One region of the Alicyclobacillus hesperidum subsp. aegles genome, then DNA from elsewhere that is predicted to be linked to it. Evidence: riboswitches for the same ligand, from Rfam matches in the RefSeq annotation. Region 1 holds a riboswitch; the other holds the start of a gene.
What was found. Region 1 has a riboswitch for cyclic di-GMP ahead of QMF38_RS07275 (EAL domain-containing protein). Riboswitches for the same ligand answer to the same signal wherever they lie in the genome.
Positions count from the first base shown of each region.

Region 1 (7,742 bases):
AATATACCGTCGCGAAGCTTTGTCACCTGTTTGGCTTTATGATATTTGAAGCTTTATTGACTCTACTTCTTCGGCGTCCTCGCTTGTCTGCCGCGATCGCACTTGTGTTTGGCATTTGTACTGAACTGTTCCAACTGTACTTTGGTCGCGATGGGCGATTGTATGACATGATCATAGACGGACTTGGCGTCGCGCTATCGTACGGGCTTCAGAGGTGGGGGAGCAGAGAGAGAAGAAGTTTGGAATAAAAATATGGCCCCGAAGGGCCATGCCATAGAAGTTAAACTCACAGTGTCGGAGAAGAAGTGGGGCACGGCGGTTGCATCGGTTGATAGCCGCCGACAGTGCTAAATGTCTGCGTGGTTGTTGCCGCGTCAACGGCCGCCGGGGCAACGCTCAATAGCGTAGCCGCAACGAGCGAGCCAAATACGAGGACCTTCTTTACGTGTTTCATCGCCATTCCTCCTTAGTCTTCGTCTGCAAATGTATCTACGACCTTAAGAAACGCGTCAACGACGCGAGGGTCGTACAACTGTCCGCTAAGCGACGCAATCTCCCGAACCGCATCGGCCTTCTTTCGAGCCGGTTGATAAGGACGATTGGATACCATTGCGTCGTAGCTGTCCACCACTGCGACGATGGCCGCCGGAAGATAGATCTCCTCCCGCTTCAGTCCGTATGGATACCCGCTTCCATCGTAGCGTTCGTGGTGTTGTTCCGCCACTTTGCTGCCAATGTTCAGAAAGGGGTTCTCTGGAGAGTCCATGATATCCCTTCCAAAAATGGTGTGCTGTTTGATTATATCAAATTCTTCGGGAGTTAGCTTACCAGGTTTCATAAGAATTTCATCAGGAATGCGAATTTTCCCGATATCGTGAAATAATGCACCACAGCTAAGCGAAAGAAGGTCGGTCGCGTTAAGGTTTAGTTCGCACCCAATCATCAGCGAATATCGCCGTATGCGCTCACAGTGCGACGCCGTGTATCCATCCTTAAGAGAAATTTTTACGGCAAGTTCATGAAAACCATTTACTAGACCTTGATAAGATTGAAAGACTGGAGCTGATGAGACATATAAAAACTCGCTATCCTCGATAGCAACGATGCATACATGTTCATGTACAGGGGCGGCCACAACTTTGTCACCAGGATATAGAACCGATGTCTCGCTGCCGTATGTCACCCGGAGTGAGCCAGTTAATAGACAAAGTGACTCAAGCTCATTCCAACCTGCTGCTGGCATAATAGCCATTGTACCCATACGGGCGAGACGATGGTGAATAATCTCAGTACCGTTCTTGCTGGCGATTAGCGTAGCTGTCATGTTCTGCGTATATGCCGTTTCAAGTCCCTCTTCGCGAGACAAGATGCTTATCCATTTCGGTGTCGTCGATGAATCGTACAAGCTCAGCACCTGCTTTTGGGTGGATGGTATTCTTCGTCATATAGGCGAAAGCGACATTTGTAGACACGTTGCAACATCAACAGTAAAGACAGTCACCAGCGCAGTCAATAGAGAAAAAAGAGAATATGTTATTGTCACATAGAGCGGGGTGGATGTTTGTCAGCGATATGCCTTCGCCAAAAACATGAGTTCCAATAGATACAGGACGTTGAAAAGCCCATAGCAGCTTGCGAACCAAAGTTCCGTTCTGTCATTGCCAAAACTTACAACCAGGAGGCCGACGAGAACGGTGACGACGAGTAAAGCTAGGTGCACATGAAAAGATGAACCACGGGAAGACCGCAATCGATGAACCATAACGAGTGCTGTGAGAAGCGTCATGATGCTTAACACCACGCCGGGATGCGTCGCGAAACCGGCCATCAGAGCTGTTAGGATTACGGCGGCAAGCATGAGATAAACAACTCCGAATGTACCGACAGATATCGGCCTTTTCATGACAATCCCTCCGTAGTGCAGTTTGTCAATAGCATTTGCTTGTTCTATACGTAATTATAGCCACATTCCCGCCTGTAAAGACAACCAATTTGCTCGTAGACTTTCCGGGGGACAACAGAGTGGCTAGGACAGGCTCTGTCGGATGCATTGCAAGTGACCGCGTGAAAAGGTTGATACCATCCATTTGACGATATTCGCGTACGAATGTTTGAGTCGAGCTCTGTCATCTTGCCTTGAAGCATTTACACCCTATGATGGGATTAAATGCGTCAATGAGCGTAAGGCGGACCTGCTTTTCGATCTACAGGAACAATACCGTGAGCTTAAAGCAGAAGGTAAGGATGATGAAACGACGCTTGCCATGACAATCGATAGTACTGGGGACGTTGGTCAAACGATACAAGCCTATTTGCAAGATGTACTCGATTCGCGGCGGATTCCATCGGCAACGAGATGCCCCGTTGTTCACCAGCGGGGCACCCGTCCTCGTTCTACCTTATCCAAAGAATGATGGCATACCGGCTTCCAATTTTCTTTCGCTTGTGGTATGGGTTAGTGTCTGATGTCGGTGTAACAGCTCTTGCAGGCGCGTTCTGGTCGATGCATCGATATCGAATTCCGCACCATACTGAAATACGCCATTTTGAAGTTCATGTGCCCAGACCACATAGCCTTCCACTTCGATGTTCACTTCTGCTAACGAGTAACGGAAGCGCAGACGAAGTTCGCGTCGATCAGGTGGAAACCGAAGCTTGGACAAAAAACTGATGCCGCCCGCGCCAGCGTCGACAATAGAAACCTGCGTGTAACCCAGAGACAGCGGTTTGCCTGCAATGGACGCAAGCGTCACTTCGCCAACCAGCGGCTCGTCAAACGAAACTCTGACATACCGGCGCCGATTCTTTGCCGCTCGCTCCACCGTGTCTGCTGATGCGGGTCTAATCGATGGCTGCGCGAGCAGGTGCTCAAAAGCGGTTGCCGGAACAGGCTTACTATATAAGTAGCCTTGCACTTGATCGCAACGTTCGCTTTGCAAAAACGTAAGTTGATCCACGTTTTCGACGCCTTCTGCCACCACCGTGAGTCCCAGTTGATGCGCGAGTTGAATGACGGACTTGACAATCTGTGAAGGCGCCCAAGCGTTTGGCAGGTGATCGATGAACGACTTGTCTAGTTTTAATCCATCTAATTGAAATTGGTTCAACCAACTCAGTGACGAGTAGCCCGTGCCAAAGTCGTCAAAATAGATGGCGACCCCAGCTTTGCGAAACGCCTGAATGGTGTCGATCACGGTCGGATCGTTAGGCATCACAGACGTCTCGGTGATTTCGAATTCGATGGCCGACGTAGGAACGCCCCACTCATCCAGGATGGATAAGACGGTTTGTACAACATCTTTTGCTTGAAACTGTTTCACTGCGACATTGACCGAAATTTTGATGGGTGGATAACCCCTGTTTTGCCATGCGCGAAGCTGTTGGCATGCTGTACGGATCACCCAATAGCCGAGATCGACAATATACCCTGTTTCCTCCGCGATGGGGATAAACTCTACAGGTGACACCAATCCCCAGACAGGGTGTTCCCAACGGATCAGTGCTTCGGCAGCAACAATGCGTCCGCTTTGTGCGTCCACCCGGGGCTGATAATATAGACGAAATGCGTCATTTGCCAGGGCATCACGCAAGTCGTTCGCGAGAACAAACTGTTTGTATGTATCGGTGTGAAGTTGAGTTGAGTAGGTCTGCACGCTATTCTCACTTGCATCGTTTGCACGGTGTAAAGCCACACCGGCACGTTGCACCAAGGTCGCAATGTCATCTCCGTCGTTCGGGCAGAAGCTCATACCGATGTCTGCGTCAAGGTAGATGGTGTGTCCCGCAGACGCAAACGGCTCTTCAAACGCGCGGAGCAGTTCGTTCGCCAAAGCGAACATCGTCTGCGTGCCGCGCTCTTGTTGCCGGACCATGATAGCGAATTCATGATCCCCGATGCGCGCGCAGATGTTGTCTTTGGGCAACCGGAAGCGAATGCGCTCCGCCGCGAGACGAATGACGACATCACCCACCGCATGGCCTAGATTCTCGATGATGCGGTCGAATTGCTGTATGCGCAGAACCATCACAGTAAGCGGGTGATTCGGATCCGATTGGCTGATCCATACAGTTGACTCATGGAAGAATGCCTTCCGATTCAGCAGCCCCGTCAGTTCGTCATGTCGCTCAAGAAACTCGATCTGTTGTCGCACCGATCGCGCTTCCGTGACGTCGCGAAAACGAACGACAACGTGCGATTGACCACCTGGGCTTACCCACGTAAATAGAGATGCGAGACAGTGTCTGTATTCTCCGGAACGGTGTTGGAAACGAAGTTCCATGTTGAAGGCATCTGACACGGAGTTGCCAACTCGCTGGCATGCCATCTCAAACTCCTTGCGATCCGCAGGATGCACAAGCATGGGCGCAGATAACTGACGCGTTTCAGATGGATCCATGCCCAGGACCTCTTGAACTGCCGCGTTCGCGTATAATACGTGATACTGTCGATCCAACAACATAAAAACATCGGTAGCGTGTTCGATGAACGGGCGCAGGCGCGCTTCGCATGCCAGCGAACGTTCCATGCTATCGGCTACACCAGACACGGGCGTATACATGGCCAGCAAACCTTTGACGAGGCCATTCTCGTCATAGAGTGGCCCCAAGGCAACGGATACCTTCCTAAGCGATCCGTCTTTATGCAAACGGATTGTGTCGAGCCAGATGGTACCACCCGTTTTCACGATGGTTTGATACAGCTCATGTGTCGCGGATTCCAGGCTCGTGGGTAGGTATGGAACGTGTTGAAAGAGCAACTCGTCTTCAGACCATCCAAAGAGCTGTTCCGTCCACTGATTGATATGGATGATTCCCAACTCGTGATCAAGAGCAACAGCGGCCTGCGGCTGATTGAGCAACCGGCGGTCATGCGCCAAAAACAGGCTTGTTACCGGGGTATCAAGCAGCGTTGTCACGTCGCGGATGGTGCCTTCCAGTCCTGACATCCGGCCATGGTCGTCATACGTGCAACTTGCGGTGTATTGTACAAATTTAATTTGAGTACCAACTTGGATTCGGTAGGTGAAACTGCGTCCGACGCGCTTACCGGAACACAGCATGCGCCAACAGTGCAAAACCAGATCGCGATCTTCCGGCACGATTGCTTCAATGAACCGATCCGGACGCGTGGGTTTCCCATGAGTTTGAAGGCCATAGATTTGATCCATCTCGGGCGAGCAGTAAACCTCATTTTCCTTTAATTTGTATCGCCATGGGCCGAGCATAGGGACATCCCATTCACCTCCATTTTGCTCCGCTTTGCCTCTGAACCGCGAGTACTTCATCATGTTTGTCCCACCCTGTGTCCACAAATGAAAAGGGACAACCGTGACGGCGGTTGTCCCAAACCGAACCACGGCAGCTGGCTGGCATGACTGTCTACACCTGACAGTGTTAGCCCCTATAGCTTTGCGTCCTCTCCGTTTCCGGAGGGTTGCCTTTTTCGTGCTTTTTCTACATCAAACGACAAAGTGATTATTTCGACAAAATCGTGAATAGTCCTTCCGGTTTCGGACAAAAAGTTGCATAAAGTAGGAGACAAATGAAAAGGCATGGCTCGGAGCCATGCCGCATTGGAGGCGAGTCAAATTTAACCTTTCACGGAACCAGCGAGCAGCCCGCGAATGAAATAGCGTCCCAGCAGGATATAGACAATCAAGGTGGGAAGTGCCGTGAGTACGGCGCCTGCCATCTGCACGTTCCACTGAACGACGTCGCTGCCGGATAAGTTTTGCAAGGCAACCGTCACAGGTTGATGCGGTGGCGAAGTTAGGGATACGGCGAACAGGAATTCGTTCCATATGCTTGTGAACTGCCAGATCCCTGTGACCACAAAGCCTGGGATGGCAAGTGGTAACATGATACGCATGAAGACGCCCCAGTAGCCATTTCCATCGATTTGGGCAGACTCGATCAGGTCGTCTGGAATACCGGCGTAAAAGTTGCGAAAAATGAGTGTCGTGATTGGCAATCCGTAAATCGTATTGGTCAGAATGAGACCCGGAATCGTGTTGTACAAATGGATAGCCTGAATGAACTTGAGCAATGGAATTAAGATGCTCTGGTATGGGATAAACATACCAAACAATATGATTGGAAAAACAATATTGGAACCTGGAAACTTCCATTTTGAAAGTGCATAGCCATTAAACGCACCGATGACAGATGATAGAATCGTGGCCACGATGGCCAGATAAAAGCTGTTACCGAGGTTCGGGCCTAACTGTGCCCATGCCGCCGAGTAACTGGCTAACGAGAAATGGTGGGGCAATGCCCACATATGCGCGATATCGACTTCGCTATTTGGCTTAAAGCTGGTTGTCAATAAGACGTAAATAGGGACCAGGAAGATCAGAGAAAAGAAAACTAACAATGTGTATGTTGCACTTTGTCCAACCCGGCGCATTACCATAGTTATTGCCCTTCCTTCCGCAGGCTGTTCCAGAGGTACGGAATCACAAAAATCATCATGAGGACAAACATGACAATCGCGATTGCAGAACCCTGTGCATACTGGTTGGCCTGGAATGTCGTGGTGAACATGTCTAGCGACGGTAGATCTGTGACATATCCGTTGCCGGGGCCTGTCATGGCATAGACCAGATCGAACGTTTTCATCGAGCTTTGCACAAGGATGATGACGACGGTCACTGTGACCGGGCGCAACTGGGGAAACACAATTCGCCAGAACGTCTTCCATCCATTTGCTCCGTCGACATGCGCTGCTTCCTTAATTTCCTCCGGGACAGCGCGCAGGCCTGAGAGGTATAAAGCCATTGCAAAACCTGACATCTGCCAAACACTCGCGATGAGAACGGCAATCATGGCGATGGGAAGTCCAAATTGAATTTGTCCAACGTGGAAACTTGGTACGATGCGCGTGCTGGTATACCAAGCCGGCGGATGGCTTGCGCCCAACGCCTCGAAAATCAAATTGACACCTGTTTTCGGGTTTAACAGCCATTGCCACACAACACCCGTGACGATGAACGACAGGGCCATGGGGAACAAAAAGATGTTCCGGAATATGTTTTCGCCTTTGATTTTTTGATCAACCAAGACGGCGAGAAATAGACCAACGATCATGCATGCCAGAATGAAAAACACGGTAAAGAAAAGCAAGTTGCGAAGGTCAGATTGAAAGCGATAATCCTGGAACAAGATTTGGTAATTTTTAAAGCCCCACAGTTGATAGTCTGGGAGGATTGAGTTCCATTTTGTAAAGGATACATATCCTGTCCAGCCTAAAAAGCCATAGACAAAGATGAGCACCGCCGCGAGAGACGGTACGAGCGTTAAAAACGACCACATCTTATCCCAGCTGAATCGTCTCTTTTTGTGATGTGCGACCGATGGCCGTGCAATGGCCGCAGACTGTGATGTAAGCACGGGTGTTTTCTCCATTCCTTGATCCCCCTTTAGGGCAGTGGTCAAGTACATACCGTACTTGACCACAGTAGAAGCCCCATACGCCTGATTACGAAAGCGGATTTTCCTCAGCCGCCGTGTTCAAAGCGCTGACAAATTCGTTGACGTTCTTGGTGCTGATAAGCATCGTGACTGCTTGGGTAGCCGCCGTTTCAAAGGCTGGATTTGCAGCTTCACCGTTTGCCAAGCTCGGTACGAGGCTATCCTTCTTAAAGTCGCTCATCGCTTCCTTGCTGTACGTGTCAAACAGGTTGACATTTGCATCGGTCCGCGGCGGGATAGAGCCCTTGAGCGGGTTGAATTCGTCCTGCCCT
Region 1 covers NZ_BSBJ01000009.1:36,168-43,909, forward strand. The annotation lists gene QMF38_RS07250 (VanZ family protein) at 1-248, shown strand, start outside; gene QMF38_RS07255 (hypothetical protein) at 287-454, opposite strand; gene QMF38_RS07260 (HD domain-containing phosphohydrolase) at 467-1,405, opposite strand; gene QMF38_RS07265 (hypothetical protein) at 1,565-1,903, opposite strand; partial or broken gene QMF38_RS14820 (pentapeptide repeat-containing protein) at 2,112-2,303, shown strand; gene QMF38_RS07275 (EAL domain-containing protein) at 2,400-5,288, opposite strand; cyclic di-GMP riboswitch class I at 5,355-5,449, opposite strand; gene QMF38_RS07280 (carbohydrate ABC transporter permease) at 5,591-6,412, opposite strand; gene QMF38_RS07285 (carbohydrate ABC transporter permease) at 6,415-7,404, opposite strand; gene QMF38_RS07290 (ABC transporter substrate-binding protein) at 7,478-7,742, opposite strand, start outside.

Region 2 (7,742 bases), on a different contig from region 1:
ATGTACACCCGGATCGCGCATTTGCTGAACGCCAATTTCGAAAGATTGCGCAGGCATTCTCCACATTGAGTGATCCACGCATGCGCGAACAATATGACCTGTCACTGACCGCATCCACGGGTGCAACAAACGCTCCGTCTGACGGCAGCAGAGTTAAAGATACAAAGGCGAGATCGACGCCCCACAAACCCAAAGAGCACCGCAAGCAGACGCGAACCGAGGGCAAAACGCAGGCGAACGATAGCGCTAAGCCACAGGGCCCCATCTGGCGACGCTATAACTGGGGCACCGCGCAGATGCCATCGCCGACACAGCGGAATTGGCTTGGCTATGCGCTTGCCGGAGTCGGTGCGTTTACGACATTGACCATTAGTGGCGCGATATTTACAGGCTTGTTTGGATCGAAATTGGCGCTCGTGATACTATTGGGACTCGCCATGGTTGGGGCACTTCAACTTCTCTATCTGTTGACGAAGCTTGGTGTCGATTCCGAAGCCTAACCTGGCTCTTCACACCGACCGGAAGGGAGCATCCCTCATGCGAGAAAGCGGCAATACCATCCTGATCACTGGCGGCGCCTCGGGCATCGGCCTAGCGTTTGCCGAGCGCTTTTTGGAAGCCGGAAATCAAATTATCATTTGTGGACGCCGCGCTGACAAGCTAGAGGAAGCAAAGGCGAAATTCCCTGCACTCCACACGCGTGTCTGCGACGTCGGCAACGAACACGACCGCGTCGAGCTGTGCGACTTACTTCTCCGCGAATTCCCGAACCTGAATGTCCTCGTCAACAACGCCGGCATTCAGCAGTGGGTCAACGTGCAGCGCACGGAGGAGGAATGGGCGCACTTCCATCAAGAAATCGCCATTAACTTCGATGCACCCATTCATCTTACCCTGCGCCTGCTCCCACACTTACTCAAACAACCACATGCAGCTATCATCAATGTGTCGTCCGGTTTGGCCTTGGCGCCTGCAACGTGGGCTCCCATCTATAGTGCGACTAAGGCGGCACTCCACTCGTTCACACAGAGCCTGCGGTTGCAACTGGAAGGCACCAAGGTGGACGTTATTGAAATCTTGCCTCCAGCCGTCAATACCGATCTCGGTGGTCCCGGACTCCACACATTTGGCGCGCCCCTCAACGAGTTCGCCGATGGCGTCTTTGCGTCACTCCGACGCGGCGAGATCGAAATCGGCTATGGTGATTCCGAACGGCGATTGCACGCCTCGCGCGAGGATTTGGCAGAGGCGGCACGACAAATGTGGCTGGGTTTCCGCAAGCGAAATCCAGAGTTTTAAGCGGGTCACCCGTCAAGTCCGTTCGCACCCGCGGCGGATGATTGAGTTCAGACTGCGGAAGGCGGCTGCGGCGGATAGGCCACAAAGCCCTGCAAATGGCCGCAGCCTATTCGCGCCGCAAGGCATCTCACTGCTCCCGCTGTTTGATCACAACGGCAACGCCAATCTCCGCAAGATTCGACACCGCACGCGCCACGGCGAGAAGATTAGGTACAAGCGCCAATGCACTCACGTCTGCCTCTGCGCAAGATGGATTCGATACTGCTGTCCCCCATGCTCTTTTGCGGAATACATGGCCATGTCCGCGTACCTCTGTAACGTGTCGACGTCCGAGCTGTGGTCCGGGCAAATGGCCGCGCCAATGCTACAACCAATGGTCAAAAGCTCGCCGCCGACGCATAGTGGCTCTTGGAATCGAGCTAGACAGCGTTCCGCCTGCTCTCGTACGTCGCACTCCCCTGTCACCGGATCGATCACGATGGTAAATTCGTCGCCACCCATGCGGTATACGGTGGCCCCATCCGCCGTAGCTTCCCGCAAGCGGGCCGCGATGGCCTTTAGTGTCTCGTCACCAAAGTGATGGCCAAACGTGTCATTCACATTTTTAAACCCGTCGAAGTCAAGCAACATCACAGCGAGCTTGGTCTGTCCTTCCAACGCCTTCGTGACGCTATCTGCAAGGTCCAGCTCAAACCGCTGTCGATTTGGCAGACCGGTCAACAAGTCGGTATACGCCATCTTGAATAACTCACGTTGGTGTTCTTTGCGCTCTGTGATGTCAATGGTTAACCCCTCGACGAAGACGGGCCTTCCGCAATCGTCATAGCGCGGATATAAACTGTTGGCAACCCAGCGCACCTCGCCATCCTTGCGAATAATGCGGTACTCCGTGCGGATGGGGCCCGGCCCGTTCAATGGTACATAGGCGAGTTCGGTGTCGTCTGGATGAACCACCTCTAGCCAAAGCATCGGGTTTTGGCGGAATTCTTCATGAGTGTACCCATAAATCTTTTCGCCGCCCTTGGATCCATAAACGACCCTATGGTTTTGAATGTCGTGCGCAAACAGACAAACATCGACCGTGTCCAAGATTCGCTCAATCGTGGTTTTGGCTTGCTCCAGTTGAGCAGAGAGCTCGGTTGTTCGAAAGTCCTCCGTTGCAAACGCGAGCACACCTTGGTATTGACCGGCTTCGTCATATTGCGCATAAGCCCAAACGACAACATCGATGGTCTGGCCTGATTTGGTCTGGCGTTTCACGAGTCTTCCATTGACGGATCCATGCCGGCGTACGTGGTGAACGAGTTGTCTAGCCTGTTCCCGCTCATCGTCAGGCACAAAGGGTACCTCGCGGCCGATGACTTCGTCCTCAAGCCACCCGAATATGCGTTCGGCAGGCGGCGACCACACGGTGACTCTGCCCTGTGGATCGACACCGTAAACGGCGATGGGAGCCTGCCTAGACAGCCAGGCAAAGGGATCGCGAGAGGAAAGGCCACTTGAATGCACATTGGATGATCGCCTTGGACTTTGGTTCACACAACTTCCCCATCCCATCCTAAAAAATAAAAAATCCCTAGCAACGGTGCCGCAGGGATTTGGGTGCAACTCGGCCATCATGGGCAGCATCTGCCTGTAGACCCGTAGCTTTGCGCCCACACCTTTCGATGTGTTTGCCGACTGGTTATCTGATCGATTGTGTTTAATCATATTGTACATCGTCGACAAGGAGGATACTAGGGGGCATGCGTAAGGGGCGCGGCTCTTTGCGTACACCCCATCTTACCGTTACGCTCGCTTGGCCTGCGCGCAAACATGCTCACTGCCCTCCAACTGGTGCGCCGCTCGCCATGTCATGAGTTCCCCTTTGACGATTCCCATCGTTGTACGCACAAAGACAACTGTAAAACACACCCACAAGATGGCAAGCTGGACGACCCCCGCTATCGCATAAAACGAATGTCCCATAAGGTGGTCAAGGGCATAGGTTCCACTCGTAAAACTGCCAATCGGAAATACGTAGCTCCACCAGCCAAGGTGAAACGGCAGTCCATCTCCGCGACGAGTCACGTGCAAAAGCGTATGCATTGTCGATATGAGAATCCACCAAACGCCAATGCCCCACATGGCCATCGCAAACACCTCGGCAAATGCATGCAAGGCGTTTGCATACGCCCCAAACAGATGACTTGCCTGAATAGGCAAGCCGCACATCGTCCCCATCGACATGCCAATAGGCCCAATTTCCACCCATAGGCTCGGTGCCTCCTGGCCACTCAAACGGCGATGATATACCAAACGCGCATAGACCAAGGTGCTCATCAGAATAAATAGAAAGAAGGTCACGCCGAACATGGCAACGATAACAGCCAACATGGCAAACTGCACTGCGCTTCCACCCACGTATGGAAGGAGATTGGTTCCAGTAGCCGCCGCAACAATCGGTGGCACCAACGGAATGAGCCATGAGGCTACCGTCTCTTCGCGTTCGACGCGATGTTCGGCAAACAAAAGGTATGGAACAACAATGACCGTGAACAGCGACGCCAATGTGCCAGCCAGCCAGATACCGATGCTGATGTGAATTGCTAGTAAACGTGGCAAGAGGTGGGTTCCAATCAAAAAGTAATCGTTCCCTACCACGTTTAATCCCATGGCGAATGCACCATAAAAAAGCGCTCTCCCAGGTTTACGGAAGTCGTCCACCGCAGTTTCCGTTGCGAGCACCCAGCGCAAGAGCCACATGACAAATGCAGATATAAACACCACGTTCAACGCCGCAAACAGAGTGACGCCCACCACATGTTGCAACGGGATGGTTATGGGTGACGTGTATGTCAGAGCAGCAACAATGCCAATGCCCATTACCGTTGTGAACCAATTTAACCCGAATTGTCGAACGACGCGCATACAGGTCTACCCCCTTCTGTGCTAATCGTCTTTATGGTATGTCTTGTTAACGATTAGGTAAAATACATAATGTCAATATAGGTGATAAGGAATTCATTATCTTTATGTCACAAGGGGGGCATTGCGTGGATTGGCAACTTCGCGTGTTTGTCACCGTCGTGGAAGAACAAAGTTTCACACATGCCGCAAAGAAATTGCACATTAGCCAACCGGCCATCAGCCAACACATTCAAGCGCTCGAACAGCGACTCGATGTCCGCCTGCTCGATCGCGAACGGCGAAGGATTCGCTTAAATCCTGCCGGCGAGATTGTCTATCGACATGCAAAGGAAATCCTCGCGCTATACAGTCGCATGGAACGCATGCTAGAGGAAGCCAAAGAGGAGCCATCCGGCTCCCTGCGCATCGGCGCCAGCCTTACTTACGGCGAATATGTGCTGCCGCATGTGATTGCCTCGTTTCGCAAGCGGTACCCGATGATTCAACCTATCGTCGAGATCGCAAATACACAAACCATCGCCCATCGCGTAGCGGTGCGCGATCTCGATATCGGCGTGGTGGAAGGTCGCGATGTGGTGCACGATGACGTGGAACTGACGCCTTTTGCCGAGGACGAGTTGGTCGTTGTATGCGCGAAGAACGCGCCGTGGCCGCCTGAAGGTGACGTCACCCCGGCTGATCTCGCGGCAGCCAACTGGATGATTCGCGAACCTGGCTCAGGCACGCGGGAATTTGTCGATCAGCTCTTTATCCGCCTCGGTATCGCTCCCACGTCTGTCGCCGAGTACAATAGCACGCAAATCATTAAAGAATCTGTGGAGGCCGGACTTGGCATTGCACTGTTGTCGCGCTGGGTCGTTCGCAAAGAGCTGGCATGGGGAACGCTGCGCATCGTACCGGCACTCCACGAACCCATCACCCGCTGGTTCTCGATTGTCACGCGGCGCTCCGCGTTTGAAACGAGGGCGACCATCTTGTTTCGGGACTTTTTGCAGAGTGGGCAAAGTTCACCATAGGCTGGAATCCTACACAAATGTCCCTGCCTCGGCCATAGGGTAAGCGTAATAGCCTACCTGGTGGTGATGGCATGGACAACGAAATTGGAAACGCATCGCGCAGTGAACGGCACTTGCGGCGGGCACTCTCGGCCCGTCACGTGCAGATGCTCGCGTTTGGCGGCGTGATTGGTGTCGGACTCTTTTATGGGGCGACCGTCTCCGTACGACTCGCTGGCCCATCCGTGATCCTGGACTTCGTGCTGTGTGGCGTGATGGTGGCCATTGTGATGCGCGCTTTAGGCGAAATGACGGTTGCCGATCCGTCCGCGGGATCGTTCGCTATGCTTGCGAAGCACAGATGGGGTGATAGGCTCGGGTTTGTGACGGCAGGCATGTGGTGGTTTTACTGGGTGGCGACCGTGATGTCGGAGCTAGCCGCCATCGGCAAGTTAATTCAATTTTGGGCGCCAAATGTTCCGGCCTGGTTGCCAGGTCTGATTGCGCTCGCGTTATTTACGCTATCCAACCTGCTCATCGTGCGCATGTTTGGCGAGATCGAATACTGGTTCGCCGTGCTGAAGGCCTTGGCCATCGCCGTCTTTATCGTGTTTGGTTTACTCATGATGGCGACCCCCTGGTTGCATACTGGCGGTCCACTAGGTATCGCAAACCTGTACGCACACGGCGGCTTTCTGCCAAACGGATGGCTGGGAGCCGTGATGGCCCTGTCGCTCGTCGTGCAGGCCTACAGCGGTATCGAAACGCTTGGCGTCGAGGCCGCGGAAACAGCCAACCCGAAACGCACGTTGCAACGCGCCTTTCGCAGCGTGACCTGGCGAGTACTCGTGGTGTATATCGGATCCATGTTCGTCATGCTTTGTGCCTTCCCATGGACTTACCTCATTGACCATAACGGCAGTCCGTACGCCCTGATGTTTGCACGCGCCGGCATCCCGATTGCGGCAGGCCTGGTCAACTTAGTCATCGTATGTTCCGGTTTGTCGTCCTGCAATACGGGCCTTTATGGTGGTAGTCGTATGCTGTATGCCATGGCTCGACAAGGACATCTCTCGAGTGGACTGGCGCGCCTGAACCGAAAAGACGTGCCCCACGTAGCTGTCTGGCTGACGTCACTGGCCATCGGAATTGGCATACTGATCACGTACCTAAACTCAAATTACGCCTATGTATGGATCACCAGTGCCTCCGCATTCGCGTCGTTGTGGACCTGGTTTATCATTCTATTGCTGCATGTCACCGGGCGCAGGGTAACCATGACATCTGCATCGATCACAGAACATTCCACATTACGCCGACCAATTCTGTCCTACTTCGGCATGTGCTTGCTCGTCGGCACGTTCGTGTTCATCGTCCTATCGCCACTCACGCGCGTATCCGTCTTTTCTGGAGTCGTGTTTCTGTTGATTGTATGGATATACGCACTTGTGCGCTTTCGCGGTGCTAAAGGCGATCACGATGAGGCCAGACGGTAACACATCCAAGATCCACCCCTACACAGCCTACAAAGGTGTGCATGGGGCAAAGCGCGATCGCACTTGCAAATTGGTATACACCGCCCTGGACCGGGCATTCTAGCCTTCGAATTGAGTTTACCAAGTTTGTGTAAAACGGAGGCTTGTGCATGGATAACCTGAACACGACGTACACCTATCTGAGCCAGTGTCGACAAACGGTACAGCAGTTGATGCAGCAGACCCAACAAGCGTCGATGCAGTATCAACAAATGATGCAACAAGAACTACAAAACGCCCAAACGCTCGAACAGCTGGCGCAACGAGAACGCCAAGCCGCGCAAATGATCCAACAGGCGTTACAAGGGCACCAGATGGTCATGCAACAACTGCAACACATTCAGCAAATGTGTGACAGGTTGGGCGCGGAAGTACAATCCGCATACCAGCGCCCGCTATCCACGCCCGCTTACGGCCAGACACATACGCCGAATTTCCCCATGTTTCATCAGTGATTGGCAACGTGGCTGCCCCACTCTTATCGGGGCAGCCACTCCAACCGTGACGGTTGATAAACCTGCGGTGATGATGGTAACCATGGTACGAGCCATCGCTAGTCTACATTTTAAAATGGTTGAAAGCAGATAAAAACTGCCCTCTGAGGCTGTATGCAACGTTAAGTGGTTGACAATCGTACAGCTTTGACGGACCATCTCGATAACGCTTTCAGGATGTCTCTGAAACAGGAGGGCACATATGCAAGAGAACTTCGTTCGTTTTCTACATGATTACACGTGGACAACAGCGGCAAACCAGCTCCCTGAGGCCACACGCCAAGACTGGGTTCAATCCTCCATCTGCCTGAATTATAAGGAGGTTATCCACCTGTCCGAAAAATGGAACAAGGATTCGCTTCGTGCCTAGGATCTCTATCCAAAATCACATGGAATTATGCCGTTCTTATACTCCCTCTCATGAATGTATGCGACAGTGCATTCTGAACCAGGAGCAAGGCGGCACTTTTTGTGTGGTTTCAATCGTATACCCACAAAATCGCTCTTGT
Region 2 covers NZ_BSBJ01000049.1:41,554-49,295, reverse strand. The annotation lists gene QMF38_RS09980 (J domain-containing protein) at 1-500, shown strand, start outside; gene QMF38_RS09975 (SDR family oxidoreductase) at 538-1,299, shown strand; gene QMF38_RS09970 (diguanylate cyclase domain-containing protein) at 1,528-2,838, opposite strand; cyclic di-GMP riboswitch class I at 2,900-2,987, opposite strand; gene QMF38_RS09965 (TDT family transporter) at 3,088-4,209, opposite strand; gene QMF38_RS09960 (LysR family transcriptional regulator) at 4,335-5,225, shown strand; gene QMF38_RS09955 (amino acid permease) at 5,297-6,700, shown strand; gene QMF38_RS09950 (AMP-dependent synthetase and ligase) at 6,850-7,194, shown strand.
Region 2: linked by a shared signal. The riboswitch ahead of QMF38_RS09970 (diguanylate cyclase domain-containing protein) and the one ahead of QMF38_RS07275 (EAL domain-containing protein) in region 1 are both predicted to bind cyclic di-GMP.